3 regions of the Streptosporangium sp. NPDC023825 genome follow, and region 1 is predicted to be linked to each of the others. Evidence: predicted binding sites of a transcription regulator. Region 1 holds the regulator's gene; each other region holds the start of a gene.
The links. Region 1 encodes HrcA, which represses chaperone genes, less so after heat shock. Its sites were predicted from a motif close to TTGGCACTCTCNNNNNGAGAGTGCCAA; they were not measured.
Positions count from the first base shown of each region.

Region 2: a site for HrcA is predicted at 3,958-3,984, ahead of AB0G15_RS27505 (DNA starvation/stationary phase protection protein). Genes of this name have one in related genera too.
Region 3: a site for HrcA is predicted at 1,671-1,697, ahead of groES (co-chaperone GroES). Genes of this name have one in related genera too.

Region 1 covers NZ_JBFAAE010000001.1:77,078-82,558, reverse strand. The annotation lists gene hemW (radical SAM family heme chaperone HemW) at 1-85, shown strand, start outside; gene AB0G15_RS00395 (DUF4870 domain-containing protein) at 110-823, opposite strand; gene AB0G15_RS00390 (DUF3097 domain-containing protein) at 857-1,681, opposite strand; gene AB0G15_RS00385 (hypothetical protein) at 1,740-2,504, opposite strand; gene hrcA (heat-inducible transcriptional repressor HrcA) at 2,687-3,700, shown strand; gene dnaJ (molecular chaperone DnaJ) at 3,715-4,857, shown strand; gene AB0G15_RS00370 (16S rRNA (uracil(1498)-N(3))-methyltransferase) at 4,996-5,481, shown strand, end outside.
Region 2 covers NZ_JBFAAE010000037.1:1,807-7,287, reverse strand. The annotation lists gene AB0G15_RS27515 (YetF domain-containing protein) at 32-586, opposite strand; gene AB0G15_RS27510 (PEP/pyruvate-binding domain-containing protein) at 776-3,214, opposite strand; gene AB0G15_RS27505 (DNA starvation/stationary phase protection protein) at 3,402-3,869, opposite strand; gene AB0G15_RS27500 (MerR family transcriptional regulator) at 3,994-4,824, shown strand; gene AB0G15_RS27495 (VIT domain-containing protein) at 4,821-5,481, shown strand, end outside.
Region 3 covers NZ_JBFAAE010000015.1:80,976-86,456, reverse strand. The annotation lists gene AB0G15_RS16155 (hypothetical protein) at 1-137, opposite strand, end outside; gene AB0G15_RS16150 (class I SAM-dependent methyltransferase) at 377-1,543, opposite strand; gene groES (co-chaperone GroES) at 1,787-2,098, shown strand; gene groL (chaperonin GroEL) at 2,189-3,811, shown strand; gene AB0G15_RS16135 (sigma-70 family RNA polymerase sigma factor) at 4,115-4,753, shown strand; gene AB0G15_RS16130 (anti-sigma-D factor RsdA) at 4,836-5,039, shown strand; gene AB0G15_RS16125 (DUF5319 family protein) at 5,000-5,377, opposite strand.

The sequences.
Region 1 (5,481 bases):
GGTGGAGCCGTTCAAGGCGGGCCGCGCGGTGCTCACCCTGCGCGGCCGCCTGCTGGCCGACGCCCTGGTCCGCGATCTCACCTGAGGCCCCACCCCGGGTCCGGACAGGTCAGCTGACGAAGCGGATGTTCATCGGATAGCGGTATCTCTCTCCCCGGTTGGCCGCCACCGCGGCGACGATCGTCATGATGATCGACGCGACCCAGAGGAAGAACATCAGCACGAAACCGATGAGCACGAACGCCAGGACCCAGGAGACGAAGTAGACGATCAGCACCGTGAGCTGGAAGTTGAGCGCCTCGGCGGCCTGGTCGCGCACGTAGGGCGACTCGTCCTTCTTCGCCAGATAGAGCACCAGCGGCCCGATGAAGGAGGTCAGCAGCCCCAGCAGGTGGGCGAGCATCGACATGGTGGTGTCGTCGCTGCCGGGCCGCGGGCCGTACGTGCCCGGCGGAGCCTGGTAGCCGTATCCCTGTGCCGCGCCGTACGCGCCGTACTGGGGGTGTCCGGGCTGGTGACCGCCCGCGGGGCCGCCCTGATAGCCGCCCGCGTCGTACGGGGCGGCGGGCGGCGGGTAGCCCCCGTACCCCTGACTCGGCTGCCCGTACCCCTGACCGGGCTGTCCGTAACCCTGGTCCGGCTGTCCGTACCCCTGGCCGGGTTGTCCGTACCCCTGGCCGGGTTGTCCGTAGCCCTGACTCGGCTGTCCGTAGCCCTGGCCGGGGGGCGGGGCGCTCTGGCCAGGCCACGTGTGGCCGGGCGGGGGATCGCCGATGCGCCGCGTCCGGTCGTCGCCCGGCGGGTCCTCGGGGTTCTCGCTCATGTCCCCTCCTGATGGGTTGACGGCCCTGACGGGTCAGACGGCCTGGCCGTCCTCGCCGGGAGCCGTCACGAAGTCGATCAGCTCCTCGACGGGGCCGAGGAGCTCGGGCTCCAGATCGGCATATGTCGTGACCGATCCGAGAATGTGGCGCCATGCGGCGCCGGGCTCCACGTTCCAGCCCAGCGCGGCGATGACGCCCTCCTTCCAGGGCACGCCGCGCGGCACCGACGGCCAGGAAGGGATCTTCAGCACGTGCGGCCTGACCGCCTGCCAGACGTCCACGAACGGATGCCCGACGATCAGCACGTGCGGGGAGGAGACCCGTGCGGCGATCCGGCTCTCCTTGGAACCGGGGACCAGGTGGTCGACGAGCACGCCCAGCCGCCGCCCCGGCCCCGGGCCGAACTCCTCGACGATCGAGGGCAGGTGGTCGACCCCCTCCAGGTATTCCACGACCACGCCCTCGACCCGCAGGTCGTGCCCCCAGACCTTCTCCACGAGCGCGGCGTCGTGCACGCCCTCCACGTAGATCCGGCTCTCCTTGGCGACCTGCGCCCGCAGGCCCTCCACCGCGATGGAACCCGACGCGCTCCGCCGGGGACCGCGCGGTGCCGCGACGGGCCGTACGAGCGTCACCACCTTGCCCTCCAGGAGGAACGCGGCCGGCTCCAGCGGGAACACCCGCCGGCGCCCGAAGCGGTCCTCCAGGGTGACGGCCTCCTTGTCGCAGGCCACCACGGCGCCGCAGAAGCCGCCGTCGGCGTCCTCGACGACCAGGTCGAGCTCCGCGGGCACCTGGGGGATCGTCCCCCTGCGCGGGCGCCGCCAGTCTCCCGCCAGAACGTCACGCTCGTACATCACCGACCGCCCACCCTCTCTCGCCGGGGATCAGGTGGGACGCTAGCAAACACCACCGTCACCTGCCGTAGGGTCCCGGCTGTCCCCACTGTCCCGCCGGCACCGCGGCGGCCCGGCGCTTGCGGGCGTTGCTCCGCTTCACCAGTACGACGATCGTCACGACGATGGCGAGCAGGATCCCGACGCCGGGGATCACGAACAGGGCGATCACCCCGCCCACCAGCGATTCGGCGGCGAGTTCCTTGCCCACGCCGAACCTGGTGCCCTCGGCGGGCTCGGCGGAGCACTGGACCTGGTAGTCGCCCGCCCGGTCCACGCCGACCCGCAGGCCCATCTCCCAGGTGACGCCGTCGGACCCCGCGACGGTCTGCTGGAGGTCCGGCTTCTGCAGCCTGGGGGTGCCCGTGCCGCCCTTCAGCGTGCACTCGAACCGGGTGGGCCCGCCCGTGGCGACGTAGATCGCGGGCTTGTCCGCCGGGTCGATCGTGACCGTCGTGGCCTGGCCGGGAGCGAAGGTCTGCGTCGGGGCCGCGTCGGTGACCACGCCGATGAGGCCGCCGGCGAAGCCGCCGATGCCGACGATGATGCTGACCAGGGCGAGCAGCCAGACACCGACGATCCACCCGATGCCGGGCTTGATCTTCCCGGCGGGGGGCGGCGGTCCCTGCGGGGCGCCGTAGCCGGGAGGCGCGTAACCGTACGAGGGGGGCTGCTGGCCGTACTGCTGCTGGCCGTACTGCTGCTGGCCATACGGCTGCTGGGGGCCGCCGTGACCGGGGCCGCGGGGGGCGTCACCCGGATAAGAACCGAAATCGTTGGACATGCCCGAATTCTGGTGGGTGCCGCTTGGATCGCGATAGCAGTTGACTTGACAACGGCTTGCCGTCATCATCCGCGGCTCTTGCTTATCGCGCCTTACGCACCGGGGCCGTACACTTGGCACTCGGGAACACAGAGTGCCAAACCTCGTGTTTCCCTCTGAACGCAGGCAGGGAGGTGACCACGTTGGTCGACGACCGCAAGCTCGCCGTGCTCCGCGCCATCGTCGAGGACTACGTGTCCACCAACGAGCCGGTGGGTTCGAAAGCCCTCGCGGACCGGCACAACCTGGGGGTGTCCCCGGCGACGATCCGCAACGACATGGCGGTGCTGGAGGAGCAGGGTTACATCGCCCAGCCCCACACCAGCGCAGGCCGGGTGCCCACCGACAAGGGCTACCGGCTCTTCGTCGACCGCCTCTCGCAGGTGAAACCCCTGTCGAGCGCGGAACGCAAGGCCATCGAGAGCTTCCTCGCGGGCGCGGTGGACATCGACGACGTCGTCATGCGGACGGTGCGGCTGCTCGCCCAGCTCACCCGGCAGGTCGCCGTGGTGCAGTACCCGACGCTGACCCACTCGACGGTCAGGCACGTCGAGCTGGTGCCGCTGAGCGAGCGCCGGCTGATGTTCGTGCTCATCACCAACACCGGCAGGGTCGAGCAGCGCGTGGTCGAGCTGCCCAACGTCGTCGACGAGCAGCGCGTGGCCCATCTGCGCGCGATGCTCAACGCCTCCCTCGACGGGTGCGGGCTCACCAGCGTCCCCGACAAGGTCGCCGACCTGCCGGAGCGGCTGCCCCCGGAAGACCGGCCGCTCGCTGCCACTATCCTGTCAGTGCTGCTGGAGTCCCTGGTGGACCGGCACGATGAGAAGATCGTTTTCGCCGGAGCCGCCAACCTCGCGGGAGCCGACTTCACCGTCGGGCTCCGCGACGTGCTGGAGGCTCTGGAAGAGCAGGTCGTGCTCATGCGCCTGCTCGGTGAGACCTCCGACCTTTCGGCGCTGACCGTGCGGATCGGCTCGGAGAACCCCTACACCGGACTCCAGGGCACGTCCATCGTCGCCGCCGGATACGGTTCTGGGGACAAGCAACTGGCCCGGCTCGGTGTGCTGGGCCCGACGCGAATGGACTACCCGGTCACGATGGGCGCGGTGCGCGCGGTGGCACGCTACGTCAGCCAGATCCTGGCTGCATCATAAGAGGTCAACGAAAAGTGGCTAAGAGCGACTACTACGGCACCCTCGGGGTGCGCCGTGACGCCAGTGCGGAAGAGATCAAGAAGGCGTACCGGCGCCTGGCGCGCGAGCTGCATCCCGACGTCAACCCCGACCCCGAGACCCAGGAACGCTTCAAGGAGATCACGCAGGCCTACGAGGTCCTGTCCGACTCCAGCAAGCGGCAGATGTACGACATGGGTGCCGACCCGTTCGCCTCGGGCGGCGGCGCGGGGGCCGGGGGCTTCGGTGCCGGCTTCCCGTTCAGCGACATCATGGACGCCTTCTTCGGCGCGGCGGGTGGCGGCGGTGGCCGCGGTCCCCGCTCCCGTGCCCGGCGCGGGCGCAACGCCACCATCCGGGTCGAGCTCGACCTGCGCGAGTCGGGCTTCGGCACGACCCGCGAGCTGGTCGTCGACACCGCCGTGGTCTGCGAGGTCTGCACGGGTTCGGGCGCCGCGGCCGGCACCCACCCCGACACCTGTGACATGTGTCACGGCCGGGGTGAGGTGTCCCAGGTCACCCGGTCCTTCCTCGGCCAGGTGATGACCTCCCGCCCCTGCCCCCAGTGCGGCGGCTTCGGGTCGATCATCCGTAACCCCTGCCAGGAGTGCTCCGGCGACGGCCGGGTCCGCACCCGGCGGACCATCAAGGTCCGCATCCCGGCCGGCGTCGAGGACGGCACCCACATCCAGCTCGCCGGCGAGGGCGAGATCGGCCCGGGCGGAGGTCCGCCCGGCGACCTGTTCCTGGAGATCGTCGAGCGTCCCCACGAGATCTTCGAGAGGCGCGGGGACGACCTGCACTGCACGGTGCAGATCCCGATGACCGCGGCCGCGCTCGGCACCATCCTGACCATGGAGACGCTCGACGGCGCCGAGGAGCTCGACATCCGTCCCGGCACGCAGTCGGGGCAGACGATTCCGCTCTACGGGCGGGGCGTGCAGCGCCTGAACGAGACCGGCCGCGGCGACCTGCTGATCCACGTGAACGTGGAGACCCCCTCCCGCCTCGACGCCGAGCAGGAGGAGCTGCTGAAGGAGCTCGCCAGGCTCCGCGGCGAGGAGCGCCCGCCGGGCAAGTTCGCCCCCGGGCAGCAGAGCTTCTTCTCCCGCCTGCGGGACGCCTTCAATGGCCGCTGACCCGGCCCGAGCCCGGTCGCGCCGCGGCCGGGCCCACCTCCGGCCGGAGCGTCCCGCCCCGGCCGTCCCGGGGTCGTGTCACCCGGGCCGGGCCGGCTCCGGGGCGTGGCGTCCCGGCCCGTCCGGCTCCGACGGCCCATGACCGTCCCGGTCTTCCTGGCCGAACCCGCCGACCTGGCCAGGCCGGAGTTCGTCTTCGGCGGTCCCGAGGGGCGCCACGCGGCGGCCGTGCGGCGGCTGCGGGCGGGGGAGCGGCTCGACCTGACCGACGGGGCGGGCTCCGTCGCCGAGTGCGTGGTGACCGAGGCGGGCAGGGACTCGCTCCGGGTCGAGGTGCTGCGCCGCCGCGACGTGCCCGTGCCGTCGCCGCGCCTGGTCGTGGTCCAGGGCCTGCCCAAGGGCGACCGGGGCGAGCTGGCCGTGGAGATGATGACCGAGGCGGGGGTCGATGTGATCGTTCCCTGGGCCGCGTCGAGGTGTGTCACCCAGTGGAAGGGCGAGCGGGCGGCCAAGGCGCTGGCCCGCTGGCGGTCCACGGCACGCGAGGCGGGCAAGCAGTCGCGCCGCTTCCACCTGCCGGAGGTGACGGAGCTCGCGTCCACCGCGAAGGTCGCCGGCCTGCTG
Region 2 (5,481 bases), on a different contig from region 1:
GCGTGAGGTGGTGGCGCGGCCGGGACAGAGGTCATCGGGACGGCCGGTGCCCGGAACCGGCGGGAGCATCCGGGCCGGCGAATCCGGCCAGGCCGGCCAGGGCGCTGCCTGCGCCGAGCTTCTGGCGGGAAATGATGCTGAAGCTGCCGTCGGTCTCCAGGACGACGGCGGCGACGTCCTCCAGCGCGCCGGAGCCGCTGGCACGGACCGCCTGGCGCACCTCGGAGGCGGTGACGCGCTGGCGGCGCATCGGTTGCTCCAGCAGCCGCCCGTCGCGCAGCACCACGGTCGGTTCGGACTTGATCATCCGCCGCACCCGGGCCGAGCGGATCGTCAGCCAGGCGACGGCGAACTGCAGTGCCACCAGCAGGGCCAGCGCGAGCCCGCCCTCGGCGAGGGCGACATCGGACGAGAGCACCACGGTGGCCAGCGTGGAGCCCAGCGCGACGGTGACCACCAGGTCGAAGGCGTTCATCTTCGCCAGGGTGCGCTTGCCCGACAGCCGCAGCACCGTCACCAGCACGGCGTACGCCACCACGGCGGCGACGACGGTCCGGATGATCCCGCTCCAGGAGTCGAATACCACGCCCGCCTCCTCCCCCGCCGGCCGTGTGGTCCTCCCCGGATTCACCCAGCGCGGACGGCTTATACCTCGGTGACGGCCCGGCCCGTGCCCGTCCTGTCCGGCCTCGGCGGCGCGGCCCGGTCACGTGGCGCGGACGCCGGTACGTGTCCGATGGCCCTCCGAGGCCTGACGGCCCGGACGGCCGGGCCCTCAGCCGTCCTCCTCCACCCGAACCGTGCCCGCGGCCCCGTCGATCGTGATGAGCTGCCCTGTCCTGATCTCGTGCGTGGCGTTGCGGACGCAGATGACGGCCGGAATGCCGTACTCCCTGGCGACGGTGGGGCCGTGCGCCATCGGCGACCCGGTCTCGGTCACCAGCCCCGCCGTCGTCAGGAACAACGGGGTCCAGCCGGGATCCGTCGTGGGGGCCACGAGGATCTCACCCGGCTCGATGTGCGCGCCGGCCGGATCGCGGATCACCCGCGCCCTGCCGGTCGCCCGGCCCGCGGCCCCCGCCATCCCGACCAGCACTCCGGCTTCCGCGGGCCCGGGCGGGGCGAGTGTCTCCACGTCGGTCCCGTCGGACAGCAGGGCTCCCGGGACGGTGGGCCGCCGCAGTTCCCGCTCGTACTCGGCGCGGCGTGCCGCGACCAGGTCCCGGTGGTCGGCCCGGTCGTGTACGGCGGAGCGGGCCTCGGACAGATCGAGGAACATGATGTCGTCGGCGCGCTCCAGCAGGCCGCGACGGGCCAGGTCGCCTCCGATCAGCAGGAGCTGACGGCGGGCCGCCCGGATCACCTGCAACCAGGCGAACTTCGCGATCTCCCGGAGCCCGGTGAGCTTGCGCGACCGGCGCATGAGGAAGATCGCGGGCCGGGCGCGTACCGGTCTGCTGCGCCGCGCCCGCCGCGACAGCGTCTCGATCGTCTTCTCCGCCCGCCGCGCGGCCTGTGCGAACCGCCGGTCTGGCGCCTGCTCGGGGGCGTCCACCCGGAGGTAGTTGGCGATCGTGGCGAACAGGGGGGCCGGCTCCTCCTCCCAGCGGAGCATGCCGACGTCGATCTCGGCGGCGGCGCGCATGCCGTACCTGTCGAGGAAGCCGGCCATCCCGATGTCGGGGAGTTCCCCCGCGTGGTACCTCGCGGCGAGTTCCTCCGGCGGGGTGGCGAGGAACAGGTCGCGGTGCTCGCGCGCGTTCACCGCGACCTGCCAGAGCGCGAGGTCCATCTCCGTGGTCACGTTGTGCGGCATCCCGCCCAGGACGATGTCCAGCTCTTCGGCGGTGGCGACACCTTCGAGCAGTGCGGACGGCGCGACGCCGGCGAGGATCCCGGCCGTCAGCGGCCACACGAGCCCCATCATGTCGGGGCTCATGACCGCCCGGTGGGAGTCCTCGACCACCCAGCGGAGCCGCTCGGCCGACGTGGCCGGTTCGCTCGGCGGCACGGTCAGGCGCTTGATCTCCTCCACGGCGCGGTAGGCCCTGGCCCGGGCGGCGTCCGGCCCGGCCAGGCTACGGGCGAGGCCGAAGACCGCACCGGGTGCCAGCCGCAGCGTGATCTTCACGGCGCTGCGGAGGCGGAACGGCATGCCGCCGCGCGGGGCGAACCGCGGATCGTCCAGGACGCGCTCGACGGCACCCTGCACCCGCGGCCCGTACACCTGCAGAGATGCCCCCAGGCGCTTCCGCATGGACCTGTTGCGGATGAAATCGGTCAGATCGAAGTAGAGCCGCCCGCCGATGGGGACCAGCCGGGGCAGCGGATCACGCGGATCGACCGTGGCGCCCGCGGCCTTGAACCACAAGGCCGAGCCCGTCTTGAGCAGCGACACCCCCATCGGGGTGGTCGGCCGGAGCATTCCCTGGATGTGGCCGAACTCGAGGTAGAGCCGCATGTCGCAGGTCTCCGGCGGGGCGGGGAACAGGGTGGTGATCGGCCGGGACTGCAGCAGCCACAGCGTGCCGCCGGAATCGATCGCCCACTCGATGTCCTGCGGCGAGCCGAAGAGCTCCTGCAGCCGCCGCCCGGCCTCCCGTAGTTCTTCGAGCTGCCGCCCGCCGAGGCACCCGCCGCTGTCAGGTAGGGCCGGCGGTGGGTGGCCGAGGACGTAGTGGTCGGGGACGACGGTGCCGTCGACGATGGCGGTCCCCAGTCCGGGGGCGGCGTCGACGACCGTCTCGGTGCGGCAGCCGGTGATCGGGTTGGCGGTGAACAGGACACCGGCGACCACGGGATCGATCATGCGCTGGACCACCACGGCCATGGCGGCCTCGTCGATGCCCGCCGCGGCGCGGTAGGCCACGGCGCGTTCGGTGTACAGGGAGTCCCAGCACCTGCGGACCGCGTCGATGAGCGGGCCGGCGCCCTCGACGTTGAGGTAGGTGTCCTGCTGACCGGCGAAGCTGGCGTACGGCAGGTCCTCGGCGGTGGCGCTGGAGCGGACGGCCACGCGCCCGCCGCCGAGCCGTTCGTAGGCGTCGACCAGCTCGTCCTCCGGGAGATCACGGGACGTGTAGGCCTCGGTGGTCAGGCAGAAACCGTCAGGAACGCGCTCATCCGCCTTGATCATCCCACCCAGCCCGGCGGCCTTGCCGCCCACCAGTCCGGTCATGGAGGGATCGATCTCCGATAGGTGGATCAGTTTCATCCCGTATCCCCCTCGTGATCCCCCTCGCGGCCTTCGCGTAGGTCTCCATGGAATGGAGTATGGGCGCCCACTCTTCCTCCGTGAACCGGTTCCAGAGCGCCATCCGCGCGTCGACACGGAGAGCGAAGTCGCCGGGAACGCGAAAGGCGCCCCGGCCCTCACGGGCCGGGGCGCCTCGGAAGACGATCTAGCGCTGGGCCTCGATCATCCAGTGGTGCTTCTCCAGGTCCTGCGTGATCTCGATGAGGAGGTCCTGGGTGACCAGGTCGGGCTGCTCGGCGGCCTCGATGCGCTCACGCATCCGGCGGATGATGGACCCGAGGATGTCCGTCATGGCGGCCACGACCTTGCCGTCGTTGAGGTAGCCCGACTCCAGCTGCGGCACCTCGCTGGTGCTCGTGAGCGTGGAGGCCCGGCCGTCGGGGTTGCACCCGAGGGCCACCGCGCGCTCGGCGACGGTGTCCGCGTGCTTCCGGGCCGACGAGACGATCTTGTCGAGCTGCAGGTGCAGCGACCGGAAGTTGTGGCCGATCACGTTCCAGTGGGCCTGCTTGGTCAAGAGCGAAAGGTCGAGCAGGTCGACGAGAGCCCCCTGGAGCACGACGGCAATGGTCTTCTTGTCTTCTGGCGTGAGTGGGCTGGTGATCGCGGACATGAAGTGTCCCCCCTGTTTCGAGCTTAGTTTCCCCTTTGCTACGAAATGTCCGTACCCATCTATCCGCTCCCCCATACCAGCCATCATGTTGACACTGTCATAATTACAGTGTCACTATCGAGGCATGGAATGGACCATCGGTGAACTGGCCGAGCGGGCGTCCGCGGCGCTGACCCCCACCGCCCAGCTCAACGGGCGGGTCAGGGACATGCCCAACGAGCGCCTCATCCGCTGGTATTCGACGATCGGCCTCCTCGACCCCCCGTCTGCCCGCCGGGGCCGCGTGGCCATGTACGGCAGGCGCCACCTGCTCCAGATCGTCGCCGTCAAGCGGCGCCAGTCCGACGGCCGGACCATCGCCGAGATCCAGGCCGAGCTGGCCGGGGCCACCGACCAGACGCTGGAGTCGATCGCCCGGCTCCCCGAGCCCTCGCCGGGAAACACACCGGAAAACGCGCCGGAACCCGTCCCCGGGCACCCGCCCGCGTCTCCGGCCGAGACCGGCTCCCCCCGGGCGGCGCGCCCGCGTTTCTGGGCCGGCCCTTCCGCCTCCCCGGCACCCGCCTCCCCGGCGGCCGCAGCCTCGGCGGTCACCGGCTCCGCTCCGCCGAAGCCGTCTCCGGCGTCCTCCGGCGAAGCCCCGCCGCCCCCTGTTCCGTCCGGCACGCCCTTCCCCGGCACGCCCTCCCCCGTCACGGTCCCGCCGGCTCAGAACCCACCCGGCGGAACTCCCCCTCCCCCGGCGCCGCCCGCCCCGGAAGTCCCGGCGACGCCCGCCGCGCAAGCCGTGATCGTCCACGGCGTACGGCTCGCGAACGGCGTGACGCTGATGCTCGACACGGGCGGGCACGCCCCCTCACCCGAGGACCTCGCCGAGATCGCCGCCGCCTCGGAGGGGCTCCTGTCGCTCCTTCGCGAACGCGGCCTCACACCTCCGGAAGGAATTCACGCATGACCACTTCGATCACCACACTGCCGCCGGAGGAGTGCCTGCCCGTCCCCGACGCCGGGATGGGGGCGCTCGCCACCGAGCGCGGCAACCTGCCGCTGGAGAGCGTGGACGTGACCGCCGCCGTGTCCGGCCTGAGTGCCGGGGTCGAGGTGGTCCAGGGCTTCCGCAACCCGCACGACGTGGCCCTTGAGGCGACGTACGTCTTCCCGCTGCCCGACCGGGCCGCCGTGACCGCCTTCAGGATGGAGGCCGACGGCCGGGTCATCGAGGGCGTGCTCAAGGAGCGCGGCCAGGCCAGGGCCGACTACGACCAGGCGATCTCCCAGGGCAAGCGGGCCGCGATCGCCGAGGAGGACCGGCCGGACGTCTTCACCATGAGGGTCGGCAACATCGTGCCGGGCGAGCGGGTCACCGTGCACCTCACGCTGAACCAGCCCCTCCCGTACGAGGACGGCGCGGCCACCTTCCGCTTCCCGCTGGTCGTCGCCCCCCGCTACGTCCCGGGCACCCCGCTGGACGGCGAGCGCGCGGGCGACGGCTGGGCCCCGGACACCGACGCGGTCCCCGACGCCTCCCGGATCACCCCGCCGGTGCTGCTGCCCGGCTTCCCCAACCCGGTCCGCCTGTCGCTGGCCGTCTCGGTCGACCCGGCGGGCCTGG
Region 3 (5,481 bases), on a different contig from region 1:
ATCTCGTCGAGCACCGCGCCCTGGGTCCGCTGCTCGTAGACGTGGTCCTGCGCCGCGCGGGCGAGGAGCTCGCGCATCCGGTCGGAGATGGCGGTCTGGCTGCCTGCCTGGAGCAGGGTGTGGTCGGAGTGATCCACCGAGAGCTCCTTCACTCGCCGACGCTCAGCCGCGCGGTTGGATTTGATGGGATTTGCCGATGAACGATATGAAACCGCAGGCGAGAGAGAACTCCCGCCTGGCAACCTTAGCCTCTGGATCAAGGTTTTCCGGCAGCGAGATTAAAAGAGAGGAATTGCCGGTTGGCTGGAAGAATTGACTATTTTGGCTGGTCAAACAGGGCTTACCGCAGCTGGTCGAACGGGTTCGATCCGGCCGGTCAGCCGGGGCCGCACACGAAGGCGAAAGGCCGCTCGCCGATTCGGGTGAGAATGACGACCGCGGATTCCTCACCGGAAAGCCGGAGGTCTTTCCTGAGGCGGTCGACGTCCACCGCGGAGCCGCGCTTCTTGATCGTCACATTGCCCGCGCCGCGCTCGCGGAGCGCCGCCCGCAGCCGCTTGAGCGAGAACGGCAGCGTCTCGTGGACCTCGTACCGGGACGCCCACGGCGTCGGCGTCGCGACGTCGCCGGTGATGTAGGCGATCTGCGGGTCGAGCAGGCGCCCGCCGACCGCCGCGGCGATCTCCGCCACCAGGTGGGCCCGGATGGCCGCGCCGTCCGGCTCGTAGATGTAGCGGCCGGCGGGGCCGGTGCCGGGGGCGCCGAGGGCCGGGTCGGGCGTCATCGTGGCGCCCGAGGGCAGGATCGTCGCCCTGCGCGCCGTCTCGCCCGCCAGCGCGCCGCACCAGATCACGGCCTCCTTGACGTCGCCCTTGTAGGAGACCCACTCGGCCTCCGCGCCCTCGGGGACGAACTCGTACGGGATCCCGGGGGCGACCTTCAGGCAGGCGGCCCCGGCCCGGGCCACCATCTCCAGCACGGCGGGCCAGGGCGGCGAGTAGCCCATCGGGTCGAAGGTCCTGCCCCGCGCCGTACGGCGCGCCGGGTCGGCGAACAGGACGTCGAAGGCGGCCGGGTCCAGGGCGGAGGCGTCGGCGGCGCGGACCGAGACCCGGTCGCCGAAGCCCAGGGCGTCCGCGTTGGCCTGGGCGATCGCCGCGGTGAGCGGGTCGGTGTCGACGGCCTCGACCGAGCACCCGGCCCTGGCCAGGGCGAGGAGGTCGCCGCCGATGCCGCAGCAGACGTCGGCGACCCGCGAGCCCGCGGGGACGCGCCGCGCCCGATGGTCGGCGACCTCCCGGCGGGTGGCCTGCTCCAGGCCCGTCCTGGTGAAGTACATGAGATCGGCGTCGGCCCCGAACTTCTCCCTGGCGCGCAGCCGGAGCGTGGCCTGCGTGAACGCCGCCGAGGTCAGGTCCGCGTCGTAGGTCTTCCTCAGCCTGGTCACCGCCGCCACCGGGTCGTCGCCGACGATCCCGGCCGCCGCGCCCAGGGCCTCCTGGCCGCGCGGGGTCAGGAGTTCCCGGAATGCGTCGAGATTCACACCAGCCGACGCTACCGCCTCGGCCGCAGGGCTTCGCGAGGGGCTTCCACCTGGCTTGACGTTCGCGTGAAGCGCAGAAGGGGTGCTTCGTGTTGACTGTCAAGGCCACCTTGCATACTGTTCCGTATTGGCACTCTCCCGGTGAGAGTGCCAAATACATGCGACGAGGCAGGTCTGACACCCGCGACGGCAGACCGCTGGTCGCCTCTTCTAGATCATTCAAATCTGAAGGGGAGGTCCGACGTGACGACCGCCACCAAGGTTCCCGTTAAGCCGCTCGGCGACCGCATTGTGGTCCAGCCGCTTGAGGCCGAGCAGACCACCGCTTCCGGTCTGGTCATCCCGGACACCGCCAAGGAGAAGCCGCAAGAGGGCAAGGTCCTCGCGGTGGGCCCCGGCAACTGGGATGAGGACGGCGAGAAGCGGATTCCGCTCGACGTCAAGGAGGGCGACGTGGTCCTCTACAGCAAGTACGGCGGCACCGAGGTGAAGTACAACGGCGAGGAGTATCTCGTGCTCTCCGCTCGTGACGTGCTCGCCATCATCGAGAAGTAGTTCTCGCTTCACAAAGATGACGTATCGAGCCCCGGGTCGCGAGAGCGCCCGGGGCTTTGATGCGCCGACGTACTTATGGAGAGGATTGTCATGCCGAAGATCCTGTCGTTCGAGGAGGACGCGCGCCGAGCTCTCGAGCGCGGCGTGAACGCTCTCGCGGACGCGGTCAAGGTGACGCTGGGCCCGCGTGGCCGCAATGTCGTCATCGACAAGAAGTTCGGTGCGCCCACCATCACCAACGACGGTGTCACCATCGCCCGCGAGGTCGAGCTGGAGACGCCGTACGAGAACCTGGGCGCCCAGCTGGCCAAGGAAGTGGCGACCAAGACCAACGACGTCGCCGGTGACGGCACCACCACCGCGACCGTCCTGGCCCAGGCCATGGTCCGCGAGGGCCTGCGCAACGTGGCCGCCGGAGCGCAGCCGCTCTCCCTCAAGCGCGGCATCGACATCGCGGCCAAGGCCGTCAGCGACCGGCTGATCGAGTCGGCCCGCCCGGTCGAGGACAAGAAGGAGATCGCCAACGTCGCGACGATCTCCGCGCAGGACGCCAGGATCGGCGAGCTGATCGCCGAGGCGTTCGACAAGGTGGGCAAGGACGGTGTCATCACCGTCGAAGAGTCCAACAGCATGGGCCTGGAGCTCGAGTTCACCGAGGGCCTCCAGTTCGACAAGGGTTACCTGTCGCCCTACATGGTGACCGACCAGGAGCGCATGGAGGCGATCCTGGAAGACCCCTACATCCTGATCACCCAGGGCAAGATCGGCTCGGTCGCGGACTTCCTGCCGCTGCTCGAGAAGATCGCGCAGACGAAGAAGGCCCTGCTGGTCATCGCCGAGGACGTCGAGGGCGAGGCCCTCGCGGTCCTCGTCACGAACAAGATCCGTGGCACCTTCACCTCCGTCGCCGTCAAGGCGCCGGGCTTCGGCGACCGCCGCAAGGCCATGCTGCAGGACATCGCCATCCTCACCGGTGGCCAGGTCGTCAGCGAGGAGATCGGCCTCAAGCTGGAGCACGTCGGCCTGGAGGTGCTGGGCACCGCCCGGCGCGTCGTCATCACCAAGGACTCCACCACCGTCGTCGACGGTGCCGGTGAGGCCGCGGCGATCGCCGACCGCGTCAAGGAGATCAAGCTCGCCATCGAGCAGTCCGACTCCGACTGGGACCGCGAGAAGCTCCAGGAGCGCCTCGCCAAGCTCTCCGGCGGCGTCTGCGTGCTCAAGGTCGGCGCGGCCACCGAGGTGGAGCTCAAGGAGAAGAAGCACCGCCTTGAGGACGCCATCTCGGCGACGCGCGCGGCGATCGAGGAGGGCATCGTCTCCGGCGGTGGCTCCGCGCTCATCCACGTCTCCAAGGTCCTCGACGACCTGGGCCTGACCGGCGACGAGGCGACCGGTGTCTCCATCGTCCGCAAGGCGCTCGTCGAGCCGGCCCGCTGGATCGCCGAGAACGCCGGCCTCGAGGGGTACGTCGTGACGGCGAAGGTCACCGAGCTGCCCGTCGGCCAGGGCTTCAACGCCGCCACCGGCGAGTACGGCGACCTGATCGCCCAGGGCGTCATCGACCCGGTCAAGGTCACCCGCTCGGCCGTCCAGAACGCCGCCTCCATCGCCGGCATGCTGCTGACGACCGAGGCCCTCGTGGTGGACAAGCCCGAGGAGGAGGCCCCGGCCGCCGCCGGCCAGGGTCACGGCCACGGTCACGGCCACTGATCGGTCACTGAACGACCCCCGGTCGGCCCCCGGCCGATCATCGGTTCCGAACGGCTCGCGTCTCCCCGGAGGCGCGAGCCGTTCGCGTTTCGCGGTAAACCGAAAAACGATCTCAAGCGTCGCGCCGGACAGAAGACCAAACGCGGTTCTAGCGAATAGGCGACGTATTTGGCAATCGAATGGAATATTTGCACATTCTGTAGTCGTTGCGGTCGCCGTTTGATTACGCGCCGTTATCTCCGCCTCAATGTGACCAATCCGTAGCCGTTTGCGATGACGACAGTCACTACCAGGGCGGGCATCATGCCTAACGTGACCGAGGGATGCGTCGCCGACGCCAAAAATGGGGTGAGGCTTGCGACGAGGTCTGATGGGGTCGCCCACAGGGATGATCTCAAGGATCTGACGAGCCTCGCCGTTCAGGGGGATCGCACCGCGATCGAATCTCTGATCGCGCAACTGCGGCCGATGGTCGTCCGATATTGCCGTGGTCGTCTGGGCCGGGTTTCCGGTCAGTATCACATCGCGGACGACGTGGCCCAGGAAGTATGCATAGCGGTGCTGTCCGCACTGCCCCGCTACCGTGACATGGGACGCCCGTTCGCGTCCTTCGTCTTCGGCATCGCGTCTCACAAGGTGGCCGACGCGCTGCGCAGCTCCGTACGATCCGCCGTGCCCACCCAGGACCTTCCTGACGGGCCCGACGAGGGTCCGGGGCCGGAGGAGACCGTGGTGCGTTACATCGAGGCCGAACACGCCCGCCGGCTGCTGTCGAGGCTGCCGGACAACCAGCGCGAACTGCTCATGCTTCGAGTGGTGTCGGGCCTTTCCGCCGAGGAGACCGGTAATGTACTTGGCATGTCACCAGGTGCGGTTCGTGTGGCCCAGCACAGGGCGCTGGCCCGGCTACGAGCGATGGCGGAGCTGGAGTCGATAGCTTGATCGCGGAGCCGTCGAGCAGGGGGCGCGAGCGAAGGCCCGAACCGCGGGGCGGGGCTCGCGACGACCCGGAGCGAGAACGATCATGACAACGGTTCACCCGCGACGTCCGGCTCGGAGATACGGGCCGGACGAGGACCCGGCGGTCGCCGAGACCGACGAACTCCTGGAGGCGCTCTCCGGCAGGAGGCCCGTCTCCGGCTCAGACGCCGCGGTCGCCCTGCTGGCGGCCCTGATCGACGACGTGGATCAGCGGTGTTCCTCGGTGTCGATCACGCCGTCCACGTAACCACGGGCGTATTCCCAGCTCACGTAGTCGGTGGGATTGGGCTGGTAGGCGGGCTCGTGCACCTGGGGCTGGCCGTTCTCGATCATCTGGCGCAGGTTGCCGCGCAGCAGCTCCCAGTCGAAGTAGTGCTGCTCCCCGCATTCGGGGCAGTCGAGCACCAGGCCGAGCACGCCCTGGGGCTCCAGCAACGAGCGGAAGACCTCCACGTCGGCGAGGTCGGTCATGGCCTCGTCGCGCTCGTCCGTCGTCAGCGGCTCGGGATCGTCGGGATCGCCCAGCGCCGCCGCCGGGTCGTCGGGGTCATCCGCGAACGGGTCGCGAGGGACATCGTCGAGCACGATCCCACCTTATGGCCTGGATGTGACAGACAGGTTCCGAACTGCACGAGTAGGACGCTCCGGGGCGGTACGGGCAGGTCAGAGGCTCGGACCCTCGGCGCCCC